DNA from 3 places in the Streptomyces sp. NPDC097619 genome. Region 1 is predicted to be linked to each of the others. Evidence: riboswitches for the same ligand, from Rfam matches in the RefSeq annotation. Region 1 holds a riboswitch; each other region holds the start of a gene.
The links. Region 1 has a riboswitch for cyclic di-AMP ahead of ABTZ17_RS23745 (M23 family metallopeptidase). Riboswitches for the same ligand answer to the same signal wherever they lie in the genome.
Positions count from the first base shown of each region.

Region 2: linked by a shared signal. The riboswitch ahead of ABTZ17_RS02330 (LysM peptidoglycan-binding domain-containing M23 family metallopeptidase) and the one ahead of ABTZ17_RS23745 (M23 family metallopeptidase) in region 1 are both predicted to bind cyclic di-AMP.
Region 3: linked by a shared signal. The riboswitch ahead of ABTZ17_RS01835 (LysM peptidoglycan-binding domain-containing M23 family metallopeptidase) and the one ahead of ABTZ17_RS23745 (M23 family metallopeptidase) in region 1 are both predicted to bind cyclic di-AMP.

Region 1 is NZ_JBEOSD010000095.1:19,329-24,030, reverse strand. Features, by position in the region: gene ABTZ17_RS23760 (TetR/AcrR family transcriptional regulator) at 1-557, opposite strand, end outside; gene ABTZ17_RS23755 (FBP domain-containing protein) at 649-1,140, shown strand; tRNA gene ABTZ17_RS23750 (tRNA-Met) at 1,237-1,310, shown strand; cyclic di-AMP (ydaO/yuaA leader) riboswitch at 1,653-1,787, shown strand; gene ABTZ17_RS23745 (M23 family metallopeptidase) at 1,797-2,879, shown strand; partial or broken gene ABTZ17_RS23740 (PrsW family intramembrane metalloprotease) at 2,950-3,921, opposite strand; gene trmB (tRNA (guanosine(46)-N7)-methyltransferase TrmB) at 3,965-4,702, opposite strand, start outside.
Region 2 is NZ_JBEOSD010000004.1:1,831-6,532, forward strand. Features, by position in the region: gene ABTZ17_RS02335 (SGNH/GDSL hydrolase family protein) at 1-446, opposite strand, end outside; gene ABTZ17_RS02330 (LysM peptidoglycan-binding domain-containing M23 family metallopeptidase) at 711-1,706, opposite strand; cyclic di-AMP (ydaO/yuaA leader) riboswitch at 1,711-1,870, opposite strand; gene ABTZ17_RS02325 (tyrosine-protein phosphatase) at 2,181-2,987, shown strand; gene ABTZ17_RS02320 (aspartate aminotransferase family protein) at 3,058-4,518, opposite strand; gene hpnH (adenosyl-hopene transferase HpnH) at 4,657-4,702, opposite strand, start outside.
Region 3 is NZ_JBEOSD010000004.1:119,191-123,892, forward strand. Features, by position in the region: gene ABTZ17_RS01845 (aspartate aminotransferase family protein) at 1-605, shown strand, start outside; gene ABTZ17_RS01840 (tyrosine-protein phosphatase) at 676-1,482, opposite strand; cyclic di-AMP (ydaO/yuaA leader) riboswitch at 1,793-1,952, shown strand; gene ABTZ17_RS01835 (LysM peptidoglycan-binding domain-containing M23 family metallopeptidase) at 1,957-2,952, shown strand; gene ABTZ17_RS01830 (SGNH/GDSL hydrolase family protein) at 3,217-3,984, shown strand; gene ABTZ17_RS01825 (MBL fold metallo-hydrolase) at 4,224-4,702, shown strand, end outside.

The DNA of each region.
Region 1 (4,702 bases):
CACCGGGTGAGGGTGGCGTGCAGGGCCTCGGTGATCCGCTCCCAGGAGGCGTCGAGCGCGCGGGGGTGGCCGAAGCCGCCCGCCGCTTCGAGGGCGGCGAACCCGTGGAAGGTGCTGCGCACCAGGCGGACCGCGTCGGTCCGGTCGGGCTCGGGGAGCTCGTACGAGCGGAACAGGGCGTAGGTCAGCTCCACGAGCCGCCGGTGGCCGGGGGAGTCGGCGAGGACCTCGGGCGGCAGGGCCAGCTGGGTGGCGGCGTAGCGACCGGGGTGGTGGACGGCGAAGGTGCGGTAGGCGAGGGCGAAGGCGGCCAGGGCCGGGGCCCCCGAGCGGCCCGCGAGGGCGGCGGTGATCCGGTCGGCGAACTCCGTGGCGCAGCTCAGGGCCAGCCGGGTGCGGAGGTCCCGGAGCCCGCGGACGTGCGCGTAGAGGCTGGCGTCCTTCACGCCGAAGCCGCGGGCCAGCGCGGAGACCGTGACCCGGTCCAGGCCCTCGCGGTCGGCGAGCTCGGCGGCGGCTCCGACGATGCGCTCGGCGGTGAGTCCGGCCCTCGGCATGGTCTCCCCTTTCCTCGGTGGGTCCCGTCCCTGGAGGCTACGGGCATTATTCGTTTGCCTAGGGGTCCTAGGAAAGCTTAGCGTTCCCGGTATGAGAGCACTGACCGAGCAGGAGATCCGGGGCGCCTTCGTGAACTGCTCGAAGGGAGAGGCCAAGCGGCTGCCGATGCCGCGGGACCTCGTGGAGCGGCCCTGGACGGACCTGGACTTCCTGGGCTGGCGGGACCTGTCCGCCCCCGACCGCAGCTATCTCGTCGCCGAGGGCGCGGACGGCGGCCCGATCGGGATCACCCTGCGCTTCCCGACGGCCCGCCGTGGTGCCCTGTACCGCAGCATGTGCTCGCTGTGCCTGACCACCCACCCCGGCGGCGGGGTCTCGCTGATGACGGCCCGGAAGACGGGGCGCGAGGGGCGGGACGGGAATTCCGTCGGGCTCTACGTCTGCACCGACATGGCCTGCTCCCTCTACGTGCGCGGCATCAAGCGGCCCGAGACGGGGCTGCGCATCGAGGAATCGCTGACGGTGGACGAGCAGATCGAGCGGCTGCGCCGGAACCTGACCGGCTTCCTGGAACGGGTCTGAGCCGTGTGGGTCGGGGGTCTTGAGGGGCCTCCGACCCGCCCCGGGGGGAAAGTGGCGTGAGGACCCTTCCGGATGGCGTAAGCTTGTACCTACCGACGCGGGGTGGAGCAGCTCGGTAGCTCGCTGGGCTCATAACCCAGAGGTCGCAGGTTCAAATCCTGTCCCCGCTACTCAGTACGAGAGCCCGGATCCTGAAGAGGATCCGGGCTCTCGTCGTTCTCCCGGCACTTCTTCCCCGTTCCGCCACCCTCCTCACGTTCGGTGAGCGAAAGGCCGCTCTCCGCCATGTTGCTGACGGGGCGTCAATCGGCCCCGCCGGCCGAAGAGATACCAAACAGGCCGTCGAATCGTCCGGATTGATCACCCTGTACGGCAAAAGTGCAGGCCAGGGCCGGTCGGAGGGTGGCCGATACATGTGTTGGATCAAGCGCAACAGCTTGGAATCGCTCCCCTCTGTCTATTACCGTTCGATAACGCAGCGCGGTCGTCCCAGCCGTCGCCGGACGGCACCGCGCGCGCCGACGCCGAATTCCGCAAGGGAACCGGGGAACCACCTCTTGGGGTGAATCGGGCCCTCTCCGGGCACGTAGGAGACCTTCCTGCTCCGAACCCGTCAGCTAACCCGGTAGGCGAAGGAAGGAAAGGACCCGCCTCCCGTGGACTCGAACCTGCCCGCCACCGGTGCCCCGGAAGACCTCGACGCCCCCGACGCGGGCGCGTGGGGGGAATGGAACCCGACCGAGGACTCCGTCCGGCCGGTCCGGGGCCGCCACCGGGTGGTGCGCCAGCGCGGCGGACTCGCCCGCAGCTCCACGGTCCTCGGCGTCGGTGTGATCGCCGCCGTCGGCGCGGGCGGTATCGCCACCGCCCAGGACCGGCCCCAGGTCGCGATATCCATCCCGTCCCTGCCCACCTCCATACCCGGGCTCGGCTCCACCGAGCAGCCCGAGGAGGACCCGGCCGGCGCCGCGTACGCCGTGTCCGTCTCCGCCCCCTTCACCACGGCCGGGGTCAGCCCCCAGCAGGCCGAAGCCGGCACCAACGCCGGCGAGGTGCTCCGCAACCGGATCCTCCAGCAGGCCGAGGCCCAGTCCGACGCCGCCGCCGCCGAGGCCAAGGAAGCCGCCGCCCGCGCCGCCGAGGTGGCCGCCGCCCAGGAGGCCGCCCGGGCCCGGGAGACCGCGCGCAAGGCGGCCGAGGCCGCCGCCGAAGCCGCCGCCAAGGCCGCTGCGGAGGCGAAGGCCGAGGCGGCCGCCCGCGCCGCCGAAGCGGAGCGGGCCGCCCGCGCCGAACGGGACCGCGCCGCGGAGGGCGACTCCGGTACCGGATCGGGCAGTTCGCGTGGCGGCTACGTGCTCCCCACCTCCTCGTACACCCTCACCTCGCACTACGGGGACTCCGGCTCCATGTGGTCCTCCGGGCACCACACCGGCCTCGACTTCGCCGCCCCGACCGGCACCCCGGTCAAGGCTGTGCACGGCGGCACCGTGGTCTCGGCCGGCTGGTCGGGCGCGTACGGCTACCGGATCGTGCTGCGCCTCGCCGACGGTACGGAGATCTGGTACTGCCACCTGTCCTCCATGTCGGTGACCTCCGGTCAGGTCGGCACCGGGGACACCATCGGACGGGTCGGGGCCACCGGCAACGTCACCGGGGCCCACCTGCACCTGGAGGTCCGTACGGGGGGACAGACCCAGGACCCGCTGGCCTGGCTGCGGGACAAGGGCCTGACGGTCTGAGTTCCGGACCCGGGCCGCTCCCCGTCCCGGACACCGGCACCGAGCACGCGCCCGCCCCCGCCTCCGTGTCCCCGCTCGCCCGCGGGGCCGGGACGGGGGCGGCGGCGTGCTTGGGGCCGGGGCGGAGCCTGCGGCGGACCGCGAGGACCGCGAGGAAGGTGAACCCGGGCACCATCACGGCCCCGTAGACCACGTGGAAGCCGTGCTCGCCCAGCTCGGAGGAGCTGTTCCACAGGGCGTGCACGGCCATCGCCCCGACCAGGCCCAGCAGCGGGGGCACCAGCCGACGGCCCCGGGACAGGACCGGTCGGACGGCGGCGCCCGCGGCGGCACGGGCGGGCAGGGAGGCCGCCGCGGCCAAGCCGAAACCGACCCCGGTGAGGGCCGTGAACAGCGGGTGCGCGAAGGGCGAGAGCACGATCCGCACGAAGAAGGTGGCGGCGGTGACCGAGCCCATGACCGTGGTGCCGCTGCCGAGGTCCTCCCCGAAGGCGTTGCCGAGGTAGAGGATGTTCTCGGTGAAGGCGAAGCCGGTGGCGGTGAACCCGGCGAGGACGAGACCGTCGGTGACGCCGGTGAGCAGGCGCCGCCGGAACAGGAACACCAGCGCCAGCGCGGCGGCCTTCGCGCTCTCCTCGACGACGGGGGCGATGGCCACCGAGCCGAGCTGGTCGGCCCCGTAGGGGTCTGCGGTGGCCGCGGCTATCCAGCGGGTCGCGAAACTGTTGGCCACTATGGCGATGAGCGCCGCGGCGCAGGCGCCCCAGGCGAACGCGAACAGCAGGTGCGGCCACGGCCGGGTGCGCGGGGGACCGGCCCGGGGGCCGCGGCCCAGCCAGCGGAACACCGCCAGCAGCGGGGCCACCGGCAGGACGGCCAGGCCCAGTCCGACCAGGAAGCCGGGGGTGCCGGTCTGCTCCCGCACCATGGCCAGGATCAGGACCCCGGCCGCGGCGAGCCCCGCGGTCAGGGCCAGCACGCGGGCCCGGGCCCCGAAGGGGGACCCGGCCCCGCGCGGCACGCCTACGGAAGCCCGGAACACCCTCCGACCCTAGCCGGCGGGCCGGAGTGCGGAACCGGGCTTTTCAGTTCTGCGTGCGCAGGAACAGCAGGTCGTGTACGAGGTGGCCCTTGTCCAGGCCCTGGCCCTCGAAGCGGGTCAGGGGCCGGAACGCGGGGCGCGGCGCGTACCCGCCGTCGGGCCGGGTGTTCTCGAAGTCGGGGTGCGCGCTGAGCACTTCGAGCATCTGCTCGGCGTACGGCTCCCAGTCGGTGGCGCAGTGCAGCAGGGCGCCCGGGGCCAGGCGGGTCGCGGCCAGCGTGAGGAACTCGGGCTGGATCAGCCGCCGCTTGTGGTGCCGCTTCTTCGGCCACGGGTCCGGGAAGTACACGCGGAGCCCGGCCAGCGAGGCGGGCGGCAGCATCTCGCGGAGCAGGATGATGGCGTCGCCGTTGGCCACGCGCACGTTGTCGATGCCCGCCTTCTCGGCGAGGGCGAGCAGGTTGCCCTGGCCGGGGGTGTGCACGTCCGCGGCGAGGATGCCGGTGTCCTGGTCCTCGGCGGCCATCTGCGCGGTGGCCTCGCCCATGCCGAAGCCGATCTCCAGGACCACCGGGCGGCCGCCGAAGAGCTTGTCGAGGTCGAGGACCTCGTGGCCGTCGATGTCGAGGCCCCAGGTGCTCCACAGCCGCCGGAGGGCGTCCTCCTGGCCGGTGGTGACCCGGCTGCGCCGCGGCTGGAAGCTGCGGATGCGCCGCTCGTGGTGCGACCCGGCGGGGTCGGGGGAGGGGCCGTCGGGGAAGCGGGGCTCGGTGCGCCAGCG
Region 2 (4,702 bases), on a different contig from region 1:
TCGGCGATGGCCCGGACGTGCGCGGAGTAGGTGGCGACCTTGCCGCGGAGGTGCCGCAGGACGGGGACCCCGCGGGTGTCGAACCCGGTGGTGATCATGACGGTGGGGACGGCGCCGGTGAGGTCGGCGACGGCCTCCTCGAAGCGGGCGGCCACGTCGTCGGGGTCGGTGCCGGGGCGGATGATGTCGTTCCCGCCGGCGCAGAAGGTCACCAGGTCGGGGGCGAGCTCCTTGGCCCGGGGCACCTGCTCGGCCACGATCTGGTCGAGGAGCCGGCCGCGCACCGCGAGGTTGGCGTACCGGAAGTCGTGCTCCTCGCGCCGGTCGGCGAGGAGCACGGCGAGCCGGTCGGCCCAGCCCACGAAGGAGTCGCCGGGGCCCGGGTCGCCCACGCCTTCGGTGAAGCTGTCACCGAGGGCGACGTACGAGCCGAAGGGTTCGGCCAGGGTCGCGAGGGCGCTGCCGTGAGCGCCGTGAATGAGGGGTATCGATTCGCCTGCCACGACAGCACATCATTCACGGCGGGATGTGACCTACGCGACCGTAGGCAGGGGTTGACGTGGCGTGATCTGTACCACCGGGTCAGTTCAGGCCATGACCGTTTCGCCGGGAATAACACGGTATGGAGGCATCCGGACAGGGAGGAAAACGGCCCGGGGGCCGGAATCCCCCTCGGATTCCGGCCCCCGGGCCCCTGACGGCGATGACCGTCAGATGCTCACCCCGTGACCGCGCAGGTAGGCCAGCGGGTCCACGTCCTGCCCGTAGGAGGGGCCGGTGCGGATCTCGAAGTGCAGGTGCGGTCCGCTGGAGTTGCCGGTGGAGCCGGACAGGCCCAGGGCGGTGCCGGCGGAGACGCTCTGCCCGGAGGACACGCTCAGGGAGCTGAGGTGCGCGTACTGGGAGTAGCGGCCGTCGGCGTGCCGGACGATGACCTCGTTGCCGTAGGCCCCGGCCCAGCCGGCCGAGACCACGGTGCCCGCGCCGACCGCCTTCACGGTGGTGCCGGAGCCGACCGCGAAGTCCACACCGGTGTGGTAGCCGCTGGACCACATGCTGCCGCCCTGGCGGTACTGGGTGGTGACCTGGGCGTCGACGGGGGCGGTGAAGCCGGAGCCCTGCTGCTCGCCGGAGGTGTTCTCCTCGGGGGCGGACTCCTGCTCCGGGGCGGACTCGCGCGGTGCGGTGGCGGTCCGCTCCGCGGAACGGGCGGCGCGCTCGCCGCCGGTGCCGTCCTCGGAGGAGACGCCGCGCTCGGCGCTCTTCCGCTCGGGGGCCGGGGCGGCGGCGCGCGGGGCGGCGGCCTCGCCGGCGCCTGCCGCGGACCTCCCGCCGAGGGTGAGCTTCAGGCCCGGGTGGATGAGGGCCGGGTCGGAGCCGACGGCGGCGCGGTTGTCCGCGTACAGCTGCTCCCAGCCGCCCTTGACGCCCTCGCTCGCGGCGATGGCGGAGAGGCAGTCGCCGGAGACGACGGTGTAGACCTGCGGGGCCTTCTTCGCGGCGGCCGGAGCGGCCTGGGAGGCGGCCTGCCCGGGGAGCCGGTCCACGGCCTTCGGGGCCACGGCGGTGGCCTGGGCCGGGGCGGCGTGGGCGGTCGCGGCACCGAGGAGCGGCAGCGCGAGCGCGGCGCCGCCGGTGCCGGCCGCGACGAAACCGCGGCCGATCGGGCTGGACTTGGGGCGGCGGTGCTTGCCCTTTCCGGGCATGGCGGATTCCTCTCCGGCGCCTGCGAGGTGAGCTGTCGGGTTCGGACTGGAGCTGTCCGGCCGTGCGCGGACGCACGGCTTCACCCCAAGCCCGCCGGACGGATCCGGCGGGCGCGTTACCTGGTTCCCCCGCTCCTGCCGCACGTGTTGGACGGATGCGGTTTCCGGGCGGCGGCAGGATTCGGCGTTCCACCCGGCTCGGCCGTGACCGTAATCGAGTGCGGCCGGACGGAACAAGCCAGGAATTCCCCAAGGGAATGCGGACGGAAAATGATCAATGGAATTCCCGTCACACTCCGTCTATTGCGACCGTGTAACAGGCGCCTCCACAAGGGAATTCGAAGAACGCCCGCCGACACTCACGGTCACCGTATGATCTGGCTCACCAGCCCCGGGCGCATCTACCCCGGCACAGCGGCAACTTGACGCCAAGTAGCGCAATTCGGACATCCCACCGGACCGCGAGGAGCCCACGTGACCCAGCCCCTACCGCAGACCCCCGCCGCGGAGCCCACCCTCACCGGGATCCGCAACTTCCGCGACGTGGGCGGCCTTCCGGCCGCGGACGGCCGACGCGTCCGCCACGGACATCTCTACCGAAGCGGACATCTGGCGCATGCCACCGAAACGGACACCGACTATCTGAACTCGCTCGGACTCCACACCGTCTTCGACTTCCGCAACGCCGCCGACCACGCCATCGAGGGCCCCGACGTCACCCTGCCCGGCGTACGGAACGTCAACATCCCCCTCTCCGACCCCGCCGACGGCGGGGAGTTCTGGCGCCTCATCCGCGAAGGGGAACTCGACCGGCTCCGCGAGCTGCTCGGAGAGGGGCGAGGGGCGGACCGTATGTCCGCTTCGTACCGGAAGATGGTCCGGGAGCGGACGGCCGAACACAGCCGCGTGCTGCACGCCCTCGCGACCGGCACCGTCCCCGTCCTCATGCACTGCGCCGCCGGGAAGGACCGCGCCGGGCTCTCGATCGCCGTCACCCTGCTCGCGCTCGGCGTGGACCGGCGGGCCGTCACGGCCGACTACCTGGAGTCCAACGCCCCGCACCGCCGCTACCGGACCGTCCCCGGCAGCGCCCCCGAATCGCGCTCCCCCGAGGTCACCGCCCTCCTCAGCCCCCTCTTCGAGGCCCGCGCCTCCTACCTGGAGGCCGCCTTCGCCCTCATCGACGAGACCTGGGGCGGCACCGAGGGATACCTCCACGAGGGCCTCGGTCTCACCCCGGACACCCTGGACGGGCTGCGCGACCGCCTGCTGGAACCCTGATCGACGAAGGCGGGCGGGCCGGGACGGGCGGATCCGCCCGGCACCCGCCCGCCCCGCCGGACCCCACCCGTCAGCGCTGCGCCACCGCCTGCTTGACCAGCGTCCGACCGAACTCCCAGATCAGCCCACCACCCCCGTGCGCCTCGTCCATCACCGCCCGGAAGGCCCCCACGAACCGGTCCACGTCCGCCTCGTCCAGCACCAGCGGCGGGATCAACTTGATGACTTCGAGGTGGTCCCCCGAGACCTGCGTCAGGATCCGGTGCCGCTGGAGCAGCGGGGCCACCACCATCTGGGCGAACAACCCCTTGCGGGCCGCCTGGAGCATCGTCCACCGGCTGCGCAGCCCCAGGGACACCGGCCGGCCGAACTCGATCCCGATCATCAGCCCGCGCCCCCGCACCGCGTGCAGCAGCTCGTACTCGTCCACCAGCGCGGCCAGTCGCCCGCGGAGCAGGTCACCCAGGCGCCGGGCACGCGCCACCGTGCCCTCCCGCTCCATCACCGACAGCACCGCGAGTCCCGCCGCCATCGCCTGCGCGTTGGATCCGAAGCTGGCCGAGTGCACCAGCACCCGGTCCATCGAGGAGTACACCTTCTTGAAGATCCAGTCCTTGCCGAGGGTCGCCCCCACCGGCACGTAGCCACCGGAGAGCGCCTTCGCCACGCACACCAGGTCCGGCTCCACCCCCTCCTCGTGCTGGTAGGCGTAGAAGTCCCCGGTCCGCCCCAGCCCGGTCTGCACCTCGTCCGCGATCAGCAGCGCCCCGTGGGCGTGCAGCAGCTCCTGGGCGGCCCGCAGATAGCCGGGCGGCGCCTCGTGCACCCCCTTGCCCTGCACCGGCTCCACGATCAGGGCGGCCACGTCCCCGCGGCGCAGCTCCCGCTCCAGGGCCGCGAGGTCCCCCAAGGGGATCGCCGTGTCCGGCAGCAGCGGCCCGAAACCGTCCCGGAAGCCCCCCTCCCCGTTGACCGAGAGGGAGCCGGTGGTCAGCCCGTGGAAGGCGTGCGCGCAGTACAGGACCCGGCCCCGGCCGGTGGCGCGGCGGGCGAACTTCAGGGCGGTCTCCACCGCCTCGGTGCCGCTGTTCCCGAAGAACACCCGGTCCAGGTGCGGGCTGTGTTCCAACAGCCGCTCGGCGAGCAGTCCGGGCAGCGGCGGGCAGTCGAAGCGGGTCAGGTCGGCCAGCTGCGCGTCCAGCACGTCGTGCAGGGCCCGCCGCACCACCGGGTGGTGCCGGCCCAGCCCCATCACCCCGAACCCGGCGAGCATGTCGAGGTAGTCGTTGCCGTCCTCGTCCCAGAAGTGCGCGCCCTCGGCCCGTACGTACACCTTGTCGAAGCCGATGGTGTGCAGCATCCGGGGCAGCTGGTGGTTCAGGTGACGGGCGTGCAGTTCGTACCGCTCACCGCCGCGCTCCGCGAGCAGCCGCCCGAGGTCGAATTCCCCGCTCGGAGGCGTCCCGTCCGGTCCGCAGCTCCCGGTCGGGGAAATTCCCGCCGGTTCCTCTTCCTGTTCCTGCCCTGCCATTTCCTCACCCCTTCCGCACGGGCCGCGGCCCGTGCTGTGATCACGGGAATTCCCGGCACGCGGCCCCGCACCCCGGGAAACGGCCATGATCGCCGTTTCCCGGGGTGCGGGAATTCCGCGGGTGCCTCGGACGGGCGGTCAGTCCCGGTTTCCCGAAACGGTTTCCCGGGCCGCGCGGATGGAT
Region 3 (4,702 bases), on a different contig from region 1:
TGGTGTGCGTGGCGAAGGCGCTCTCCGGTGGCTACGTGCCGGTGGGGGCGACCCTCGGCAAGGACTGGATCTTCAAGAAGGTGTACTCCTCGATGGACCGGGTGCTGGTGCACTCGGCCAGCTTCGGATCCAACGCGCAGGCGATGGCGGCGGGACTCGCGGTGCTGTCGGTGATGGAGCGGGAGGGCACGGTGGCGCGTGCCCGGCGCCTGGGTGACCTGCTCCGCGGGCGACTGGCCGCGCTGGTGGACGAGTACGAGCTGCTGCACGCGGTGCGGGGGCGCGGGCTGATGATCGGGATCGAGTTCGGCCGGCCGGTGTCCCTGGGGCTGCGCAGCCGGTGGACGATGCTCCAGGCGGCCCGCAAGGGGTTGTTCGCCCAGATGGTGGTGGCCCCGCTGCTCCAGCGGCACCGGATCCTGACGCAGGTCTCGGGGGACCACCTCGAAGTCATCAAGTTGATCCCGCCGCTGGTGCTGGACGAGGCGGACGTGGACCGGTTCGTGGGGGCCTTCCGGGCGGTGATGGACGAGGCGCACGGGGGTGGTGGGCTGATCTGGGAGTTCGGTCGGACGCTGGTCAAGCAGGCGGTGGCGCAGCGCTGACGGGTGGGGTCCGGCGGGGCGGGCGGGTGCCGGGCGGATCCGCCCGTCCCGGCCCGCCCGCCTTCGTCGATCAGGGTTCCAGCAGGCGGTCGCGCAGCCCGTCCAGGGTGTCCGGGGTGAGACCGAGGCCCTCGTGGAGGTATCCCTCGGTGCCGCCCCAGGTCTCGTCGATGAGGGCGAAGGCGGCCTCCAGGTAGGAGGCGCGGGCCTCGAAGAGGGGGCTGAGGAGGGCGGTGACCTCGGGGGAGCGCGATTCGGGGGCGCTGCCGGGGACGGTCCGGTAGCGGCGGTGCGGGGCGTTGGACTCCAGGTAGTCGGCCGTGACGGCCCGCCGGTCCACGCCGAGCGCGAGCAGGGTGACGGCGATCGAGAGCCCGGCGCGGTCCTTCCCGGCGGCGCAGTGCATGAGGACGGGGACGGTGCCGGTCGCGAGGGCGTGCAGCACGCGGCTGTGTTCGGCCGTCCGCTCCCGGACCATCTTCCGGTACGAAGCGGACATACGGTCCGCCCCTCGCCCCTCTCCGAGCAGCTCGCGGAGCCGGTCGAGTTCCCCTTCGCGGATGAGGCGCCAGAACTCCCCGCCGTCGGCGGGGTCGGAGAGGGGGATGTTGACGTTCCGTACGCCGGGCAGGGTGACGTCGGGGCCCTCGATGGCGTGGTCGGCGGCGTTGCGGAAGTCGAAGACGGTGTGGAGTCCGAGCGAGTTCAGATAGTCGGTGTCCGTTTCGGTGGCATGCGCCAGATGTCCGCTTCGGTAGAGATGTCCGTGGCGGACGCGTCGGCCGTCCGCGGCCGGAAGGCCGCCCACGTCGCGGAAGTTGCGGATCCCGGTGAGGGTGGGCTCCGCGGCGGGGGTCTGCGGTAGGGGCTGGGTCACGTGGGCTCCTCGCGGTCCGGTGGGATGTCCGAATTGCGCTACTTGGCGTCAAGTTGCCGCTGTGCCGGGGTAGATGCGCCCGGGGCTGGTGAGCCAGATCATACGGTGACCGTGAGTGTCGGCGGGCGTTCTTCGAATTCCCTTGTGGAGGCGCCTGTTACACGGTCGCAATAGACGGAGTGTGACGGGAATTCCATTGATCATTTTCCGTCCGCATTCCCTTGGGGAATTCCTGGCTTGTTCCGTCCGGCCGCACTCGATTACGGTCACGGCCGAGCCGGGTGGAACGCCGAATCCTGCCGCCGCCCGGAAACCGCATCCGTCCAACACGTGCGGCAGGAGCGGGGGAACCAGGTAACGCGCCCGCCGGATCCGTCCGGCGGGCTTGGGGTGAAGCCGTGCGTCCGCGCACGGCCGGACAGCTCCAGTCCGAACCCGACAGCTCACCTCGCAGGCGCCGGAGAGGAATCCGCCATGCCCGGAAAGGGCAAGCACCGCCGCCCCAAGTCCAGCCCGATCGGCCGCGGTTTCGTCGCGGCCGGCACCGGCGGCGCCGCGCTCGCGCTGCCGCTCCTCGGTGCCGCGACCGCCCACGCCGCCCCGGCCCAGGCCACCGCCGTGGCCCCGAAGGCCGTGGACCGGCTCCCCGGGCAGGCCGCCTCCCAGGCCGCTCCGGCCGCCGCGAAGAAGGCCCCGCAGGTCTACACCGTCGTCTCCGGCGACTGCCTCTCCGCCATCGCCGCGAGCGAGGGCGTCAAGGGCGGCTGGGAGCAGCTGTACGCGGACAACCGCGCCGCCGTCGGCTCCGACCCGGCCCTCATCCACCCGGGCCTGAAGCTCACCCTCGGCGGGAGGTCCGCGGCAGGCGCCGGCGAGGCCGCCGCCCCGCGCGCCGCCGCCCCGGCCCCCGAGCGGAAGAGCGCCGAGCGCGGCGTCTCCTCCGAGGACGGCACCGGCGGCGAGCGCGCCGCCCGTTCCGCGGAGCGGACCGCCACCGCACCGCGCGAGTCCGCCCCGGAGCAGGAGTCCGCCCCCGAGGAGAACACCTCCGGCGAGCAGCAGGGCTCCGGCTTCACCGCCCCCGTCGACGCCCAGGTCACCACCCAGTACCGCCAGGGCGGCAGCATGTGGTCCAGCGGCTACCACACCGGTGTGGACTTCGCGGTCGGCTCCGGCACCACCGTGAAGGCGGTCGGCGCGGGCACCGTGGTCTCGGCCGGCTGGGCCGGGGCCTACGGCAACGAGGTCATCGTCCGGCACGCCGACGGCCGCTACTCCCAGTACGCGCACCTCAGCTCCCTGAGCGTGTCCTCCGGGCAGAGCGTCTCCGCCGGCACCGCCCTGGGCCTGTCCGGCTCCACCGGCAACTCCAGCGGACCGCACCTGCACTTCGAGATCCGCACCGGCCCCTCCTACGGGCAGGACGTGGACCCGCTGGCCTACCTGCGCGGTCACGGGGTGAGCATCTGACGGTCATCGCCGTCAGGGGCCCGGGGGCCGGAATCCGAGGGGGATTCCGGCCCCCGGGCCGTTTTCCTCCCTGTCCGGATGCCTCCATACCGTGTTATTCCCGGCGAAACGGTCATGGCCTGAACTGACCCGGTGGTACAGATCACGCCACGTCAACCCCTGCCTACGGTCGCGTAGGTCACATCCCGCCGTGAATGATGTGCTGTCGTGGCAGGCGAATCGATACCCCTCATTCACGGCGCTCACGGCAGCGCCCTCGCGACCCTGGCCGAACCCTTCGGCTCGTACGTCGCCCTCGGTGACAGCTTCACCGAAGGCGTGGGCGACCCGGGCCCCGGCGACTCCTTCGTGGGCTGGGCCGACCGGCTCGCCGTGCTCCTCGCCGACCGGCGCGAGGAGCACGACTTCCGGTACGCCAACCTCGCGGTGCGCGGCCGGCTCCTCGACCAGATCGTGGCCGAGCAGGTGCCCCGGGCCAAGGAGCTCGCCCCCGACCTGGTGACCTTCTGCGCCGGCGGGAACGACATCATCCGCCCCGGCACCGACCCCGACGACGTGGCCGCCCGCTTCGAGGAGGCCGTCGCCGACCTCACCGGCGCCGTCCCCACCGTCATGATCACCACCGGGTTCGACACCCGCGGGGTCCCCGTCCTGCGGCACCTCCGCGGCAAGGTCGCCACCTACTCCGCGCACGTCCGGGCCATCGCCGACCGCTACGGCTGCCCCGTCCTCGACCTGTGGTCCCTGCGCACCGTCCAGGACCGCCGCGCCTGGGACGGCGACCGGCTCCACCTCTCCCCGGAGGGCCACACCCGCGTCGCCCTGCGCGCCGCCCAGGTCCTCGGCCTGGAGGTGCCCGCCGACCCGGACCAGCCCTGGCCGCCGCAGCAGCCCCGCGGCTCCGCCGAGGTCACCCGCGACAACATCCACTGGGCCCGGGAACACCTGGTCCCCTGGATCGGCCGCCGCCTCCGCGGCGAGTCCTCCGGCGACCACGTCGAACCCAAGCGCCCCGACCTGCTGCCGCTGTAACGACCCGAACACGGCCGCCGCCACCCCGGTACACCCGGGCGCGGGTGCGGGCCGTCGGCCCCGGAGGGACCCCGGTCCCCTCCGCCACCGGCCGCCCGCACCCGCGCCCGGGAACACGGCGGGTCCTGCCGCCGGAATCCTTCGGGTCGGGGGAGCGTTGGACAGGGAGGGGCAGCGGGCGGACCTCTCCGCGCGCCCGCCCCGCCGTACCGACCCGCTCCACCGCCCCAGGAGGCGCTTTGCCCGGCTCCCGATCCCTCCGCTCCGGACTCCGCTCGCTGCGCACCCCCGCCTTCGGCGCGGACCCCGCCGGCGCACGGATGGAGCGGATCCGCCGCTCGCCCCAGTTCGCCGACGGGATCTTCCAGAACCCGGTCGCCGCCCAGCGGCGCCCCTCCGGCTCCATGGCGGAGTTCGCGAAGATCTACTTCCGCAAGGACGAGCGGGTCCGTCGCGCCCCGGCCGCCGCGATCCCGGTCCACCCGACCACCCTGAAGGACCTGTCCGTCCCGCCCGCGAGCGGACTGCGCCTCACCTGGATGGGCCACTCCAGCGTCCTCGCCGAGATCGACGGCCACCGGGTCCTCTTCGACCCTGTCTGGGGGCAGCGCTGCTCCCCCTTCCCCTTCGCCGGACCCAAGCGGCTGCACCCCGCCCCGGTCCCCCTGGCCTCCCTCGGGCCGGTGGACGTGATCGTGATCTCCCACGACCACTACGA